2 regions of the Paenibacillus sp. FSL H7-0703 genome follow, and region 1 is predicted to be linked to the other one. Evidence: predicted binding sites of a transcription regulator. Region 1 holds the regulator's gene; the other holds the start of a gene.
What was found. Region 1 encodes LexA, which represses DNA repair genes until DNA is damaged. Its sites were predicted from a motif close to CGAACATATGTTCG; they were not measured.
Positions count from the first base shown of each region.

Region 2: the regulator LexA is predicted to act here: its motif matches at 1,627-1,640, upstream of addB (helicase-exonuclease AddAB subunit AddB).

Region 1 is NZ_JBBOPF010000001.1:90,020-93,442, forward strand. It holds gene MHB46_RS00395 (hypothetical protein) at 187-327, opposite strand; gene MHB46_RS00400 (hypothetical protein) at 369-533, opposite strand; gene MHB46_RS00405 (hypothetical protein) at 768-1,070, opposite strand; gene lexA (transcriptional repressor LexA) at 1,345-1,971, opposite strand; gene MHB46_RS00415 (LysM peptidoglycan-binding domain-containing protein) at 2,160-2,528, shown strand; gene MHB46_RS00420 (DUF896 domain-containing protein) at 2,637-2,843, shown strand; gene MHB46_RS00425 (hypothetical protein) at 2,964-3,423, shown strand, end outside.
Region 2 is NZ_JBBOPF010000001.1:5,244,885-5,248,307, forward strand. It holds gene MHB46_RS23635 (class I SAM-dependent rRNA methyltransferase) at 91-1,470, shown strand; gene addB (helicase-exonuclease AddAB subunit AddB) at 1,707-3,423, shown strand, end outside.

The sequences.
Region 1 (3,423 bases):
AAGAGAACCACCTTTTCCTGTCTGTTAGATTTATAAAAAGAGCAAAATTGTAGCGACTGTTCAACTATGTGTGATATTCTACGATCTCGTCCGCTTGCTTCAACGATTCATAGCAGTAGTTAGGTGTGCTGTTTAACACAAAAAAAAGCAGGAAGAATCCTTCCTGCTTTTGCTTGAAAACGATTATTAACGTCTGCGTTGTCTATCATTCACGCTAAACAGATTAACAGCCAGTGCGTTACCTCTTGCACGCGCAACGGCTCTTTGATTCGAACGGATGTTTGATCTTCTTCTTCTCAAATCACGTCTGCAATGTCTTCTGCTCATATGATCACCTCCCTTCAAGGAAATGAAGGTACGGATGAATCTTAGTGGTGTTTATGCTTACGCTTGGAAATTTTGATATTCAAGGCATTGGTTGCTAGTGCATTTCCGCTTCCTGTTTTAGCAGCTGCGGCTTGAAAGACTTTAACGACCAGATATCTGTTTTTCCCGATGCGATGCTTATACGTTTTAACTCTATTTCTGATCATCTGCATATCTCCTTTGCTTAGGTCTGCTATATACATATGTCAATTGTGATAGTAATGTATCAGCATAAATCTATTAAAAGCAAAAAGAAGCTGGTACCTATATTACTAATGGTTAACAAAAAACTCATGCGAACCTGTCTTCGCCATTTCAACTTTACGTTGCAGGAGAATGTTACAGGCAGGTCGGCATGAGTCTAATAGTGTAGATAAATAATATGCAGTTTAGTATGAAAATTATTTACTATTAAGAGTGTTAAGTTTTTTCTCGTAGTACGCCTCTTGAGCAAGAATATGATTCAGTTGTTCAGAGAGCAGTTTATATTCTTGGCTGTCTTCTGGATAATTGTTTCTTTCGGAAATTACAGCTTCGAGTTGCTTTTCTAAATACCTGAAATGGATAAGTATTTGTATGTACTGAATACGATCGTAGGTTGTTATGTGTGATTTCTCTTTTGCATACAAATGATCCATTGTTGGTACTACACAGCTTATGGCGATAAATATCACAAAAAACGCTGAAATTATAATTTTTTTCATTTAATTCCTCCTACAGAGCTATGAGTAATTAATATACCATATTTATCCAAAACAAAGAAAGATCTATTAGTTTTGCCCATAACAGTATAGCTGCTCAAGATCAGTGGGTGATTATTTGAGATGAGGAGGCTGATTTTATAGTAGAAACAATAGGAATAGGTTGCTGAAATGAAAAAATAGTTGTGAGATACATAATAACAATACAAAACCGGCTTGCCCTAGGCAGCCGGTTTTGTATTAGTGGTTAGAATAACGGGGAAGAAAGAACGAGAAATCAGTGGAAGTCCCGGAAGAGTCCTACAACCTTGCCCAAAATGCTGACGTGTGTCAGGCGAAGCGGTTCAAAGGCTGGATTTTCAGGTTGAAGCCGGATATGATCTTTTTCTTTGTAGAAGGTTTTAACTGTAGCTTCGTCTTCATCTGTCATAGCTACAACAATATCGCCATTATCAGCGGTCTGCTGCTGACGTACGATTACATAGTCTCCGTTAGCAATCCCAGCCTCAATCATGCTTTCGCCTACAACAGATAACATGAATATTTTATCCTCACCAACAAAGTGTTGGGGAAGAGGAAAGTAATCTTCAATATTTTCTGTCGCCGTAATAGGAAGGCCAGCAGTTACTTTGCCGACGACGGGGACACGACTAATGGAGTAATTAATCAAGTTGCTGTTATCCGATTCGTCTTGACCGAGTAACTCAATAGCCCGTGGTTTTGTAGGATCGCGTCGAATGAGTCCTTTTTTCTCTAAACGATCCAAATGACCGTGAACCGTAGAACTGGAGGCCAATCCGACAGCCTCGCCTATTTCGCGTACAGAAGGGGGGTATCCCTTTAGACGCACTTCATTGCGGATAAATTCAAGAATGGCCTGCTGGCGGCTCGAAATCTTAGACATACCGTATCAACCCCATTTAGTAACGTTTGGGAAAATTATAGCATAGAACCTCCGTTCGTACAAACATAAGTTCTAAATAATCCCTAAAAATAATCGCGAACTTTTGTTCTCTTTTCTATTGAACAAAACAAATGTTCGTGTTATATTGTGAAAACATAAGAACAAACGTTTGGAGGTCGCAGCCAATGATGAAATATAGCACTTATCAAAGTATTTTTCCGATGAATTCAGAAAATTTGCAGGAGACCCGAAAAGAGGGTAGAGCGCATTTTATGCAAATTATTACTAATACTCTTTTAGTTAAGCTTCTTATTTTAGTGATTGTTGCTTGGATTGCAGGGGCAGGTGTACTTACGGTTTTCGCGGCACCTTCAGCTTCCAAGGAAGAAGTGACTAAACTGACCGTACAACCTGGAGATACGTTGTGGGAGATTGCCGCAAATCATAAACCGGAACGAATGGATACACGGGTATATATAGAAGGAATTGTGCGGATTAACGGTTTGGAGGATCGGGGAGTACAGGCAGGTCAGGTACTCAAGCTTCCTAACTTCTGATCTATAGACAATTAGAGCTTGTCAGGGAGCGTAATGCGGGAGCCTTGACAAGCTCTTTTCTACATGTCAAAGTGTATTATATCTTTGCTTTTATGGAGGGGACACAATTTGGATATAGACAGCTTAGTTCAGCGCATCAATGAATTAGCGCGCAAAGCAAAATCCGAGGGTTTGACGGAAGAGGAAGCCACAGAGCGCGCCAATCTTCGGGAAATTTATTTAGGTAACATTCGCCGTAATTTTCGGCAGCAGCTTGAAACGATTGAATTTGTGGACGATGATACATCGAAGGGAAATGACGGGCTGAAGCATTAAAGTTGTTAAAGCGCCCAAGCCTGCAATTTGCCTTTTGTTTTAGGTACCGTTCTCGGTATCTATATAGATCAGCTTTGAGGCAATTGTTTTATTGTAATATATCTGGGAAGGAATTGAGAGATGGCCCGATCATTTGAAAGAAAAGTACGCAAAAACACAGCGCATTTAAATAAATCGCGCAAAAAGCAAGGCATTCAAACCATTAATGGCGCAGGTTCTGCAATGGATATTTTCCGTGGTCGTAACATTACTGTGCCAATTATGCTGGCTGGTCTTTCTGTATTGTACATGCTTATGAGTTACTTTTTGACTAAGACTGGCATGCGAGGAATGGATTGGCTTGTATTCGGCCTCTACTTGATGCTGGCTGTTATCTTTTTCATCCGTCGTCCTTATCTGAAAGTGGGAAAGGATACTCTCTATATGCTGAAAGGTGGTAGAGAACGTCCAATGACGGCTGGGGACATGAAAGCCATCAAGATTGAAAAGGGTTACGTAACCGTTGAAAGAAAAGGTAAGGGCGGTAATTTCATTTTCACAAAATCATTAGGTCGCTATGACACGGATGCCATTGCAGAGC
Region 2 (3,423 bases), 5.2 Mb from region 1:
TGATCGTAAGATCAAATGATCCGCGGAGCCGCGCCCCTATCGAACAACGTTTTAACACTTTGAGTAATTCAAGAATGGGAGTGAAGGATTTTGCCTTCAGTAATATTAGAACGCAGCCGTAAAAAAAGGCTGGAGCACGCACACCCTTGGGTGTTTAAAAACGAAATAGCCAAGATTGAGGGTGACCCAGAGGCAGGCGATTTGGTCAGCATCGTTAACCATCAGGGGCGTTATTTGGCGACAGGTTACTATAATCCGGCTTCACAAATTACAGTACGTGTGATGTCCTATGAGCCGCTGGAAGCAATGGATCAAAACTTTTTTGCCCAACGCTTTCGCAAATGTCTGGAGCACCGCCAACGTTTTGTGACCGGGGGAGACGCTTATCGGTTGGTGTACGGCGAGGCTGATTTTTTGCCTGGACTGATTGTAGATCGATTTGGTGATGTGTTAGTCGTGCAGTTGTTAACGCTTGGCATGGATCGGCGCAGGGAAGAAATCAGGGATGCGCTCGTTGAAGTAGTGGGTCCTGCTGGTATATATGAGCGCAGTGATGTATCCATCCGTGAGCTGGAAGGATTGGAACAAACGAAGGGTCCTTTGTACGGTGATTGCCCGCGTCATGTGGTGGTGACGGAAAATGGCCTGCAAATCAAGGTTGATATCGTAGAGGGCCAGAAGACGGGGTATTTCTTTGACCAGCGTGAAAATCGTGCGGCTATAGCACCGTTGATGACAGGTTGGGGAGCACGTAGTGGAATTACGCTACAAGAAGTAGCTGCAGACTCAGGGGATGCGGGCACTACGGTCATGAAGCCAGTGAATAAAAGTGGTAAGGTTGTTGAATTCCCATTCTGGGATGGCGCAACCGTATTGGAATGTTTTTCACATACGGGAAGCTTTACGCTCAATGCATGTAAACATGGTGCTAAAAAAGTAACATGTCTTGATATTTCTGAGCATGCGATTGAAAGTGCGCGGGATAATGTCAAGCTGAACGGTTTTGAGGAACGCGTCGAGTTTGTCGTCGACGATGCTTTTCAATATTTGCGCAATCAAGTGAAAGGCGTAGAGGAACGCAATGCACGAGCCGGGGGCAAAGGAGATACATCCAAGCCGCTGACAGCAGGTGGCGGACGCACCTTTGATGTGGTCATTCTCGATCCGCCAGCCTTTGCCAAAACGAAGAACGCTGTCAAAGGAGCTACACGTGGGTATAAAGATATCAACCTGCATGGGATGAAACTTGTCAATGAGGGCGGCTATCTGGTGACAGCGAGCTGTTCGTTCCATATGCGGCCAGAGCTGTTTTTGGACACCATTAAGGAAGCGGCGGCAGATGCCGGCAAAATCCTTCGTCTGGTAGACTGGAGAGCGGCTGGTAAGGACCATCCTCAAATTTTGGGTGTGGAGGAAGGCCATTACTTGAAATTCGCCATCTTTGAGGTGCGCAGCCGGACACAGCTTTAGGTTTCATACAAAGTCAAAGTCAATCGCCTTTTTGGTGATTAAATAGGTAAAATAGACTCATTTTAGGTATAAATCAGTCCTGTAGAGAAGGCATGCACCAAGCCAACCTGCGGGACTGATTTATTTTTAGGGGGAGGATGAATTGCTACAACATGGCAAACGTACGTTCTTTTCTCCCTTGCCTGATATGCTATACTGTTTAATAGAATGTTGTTCGTTGGAAAGGAGGCCGCATCATGTCGGTCCGCTTGTTGATTGGCCGCTCTGGTAGTGGTAAAAGTACGTTAATCCGCAATGAAATGACGTCTATGTTACGCGAGGAGCCGCTAGGTAAGCCTATGCTGTTACTTGTACCGGAGCAATCGTCATTTGCTTCCGAGCATGCGTTACTTACAGAAGCCGGAAACGGTATTCAGGGGTCGGTGCGCGCCCAAGTGATGGGATTTCATCGTCTTGCCTATTTAGTTATGCAGGAAACCGGGGGTTCAGCACTGGTGCATGTAACGGAAGAAGGCAAGAAGATGCTTTTATATAAAATTATTCGTCGTCGCAAGGATGAACTGAGCTTGTTTAAGGATTCGGGAGACCAGCTCGGCTTTGTGGATCGGTTGAATACATTGTTTACGGAGCTAAAGCAGTATGGAAATGATACTCGGTCTGTACCCGAGCAACTGGAGCGAATGAACGCTGTGGGAGAGTCAACTCCGATTTTGCGCGGCAAGCTCAAAGATATCAGTCTAATCTACGAGGATTTTGAACGAGAGCTGACGCTTAAATATATAGACGGTGAAGATACGTTGCGTATGCTGGCAGAACAGATTGCGGAGTCTTCCCTTGTGCGTGGAGCAGACATTTGGATGGATGGCTACCGTAGATTTACACCACATGAATACAAGGTGGTGGAGCAACTTATGCTGCATGCCTCTTCGTTGACGGTGGCGCTGACTTGCAACCGTAGCTACGAGAGCGGACAGCTTCCGCATGAGTTGGATTTGTTTCATCCTTCGGCGGCTACGTATGTAAGGCTCAAAGGAATAGCAGACGAGCTGATGATAGAGACGCAGACACAATTGCTGCGCCCTGATCCGTTGCCGAGATTTAAGGAGCGTCCAGCGTTGGCATATTTGGAGGCTAACTTTGAACATCGTACAGGGTTACGGAATCAGGAACAACGGATGCGGCTGCAGCAGCTACGAGAGCAGTGGACAGAAGAACAGCCGGAGGGCATAAAACTGTACACTGCGGCTAATCGCCGTGCAGAGCTGGAAGGGGCTGTACGCGAAATGCGCCGTCTGGCCCGAGAGGAAGGCGCGCGTTACCGGGAGATGGCTCTGTTTGTACGTCATATTGAAGATTATGAGCCATGGGTGGAACCGATATTCAAACAGTATGAGGTTCCAGTATTTCTGGATCAGCGAAGAAGTGTATTACATCATCCTTTGGTGGAATTGATTCGGGCTTCGCTGGATATCGTGCAGCGGCATTGGCGATATGAGGATGTATTCCGTGCGGTCAAAACAGACCTTCTCTTGCCGCTGGATGGTCGGGTGAGCCGCGAGGAGATGGACCGTTTGGAAAACTATGTTCTGGCCTGCGGAATACAAGGCAGCCGTTGGACAGACGGTCGGCCGTGGCAGGCTGTGCCCAGCTTGTCACTAGAGCTGGAGGAGCAAGAACGGAACCGTAGGCGGGATGAAACGTTGGATTTGATGGAGCTATGCCGGGATGTGATCGTGACGCCTTTACGTGCGTTTGAGAAACGTGTGGGCAAGGCACGAACTGCACTTGAGAAGTGTGAAGCGGTATATCTGTTACTGGAAGATGCAGAAATCGGCCACAAGCTGGACGCCTTCATTCATCAGGCAGAGGAAGCAGGAAAACCTGAGCAGGCGAAGGAGCATCGTCAGGTATGGGATGCAGTGCTTGAACTACTGGATCAAATCGTCGAAATGA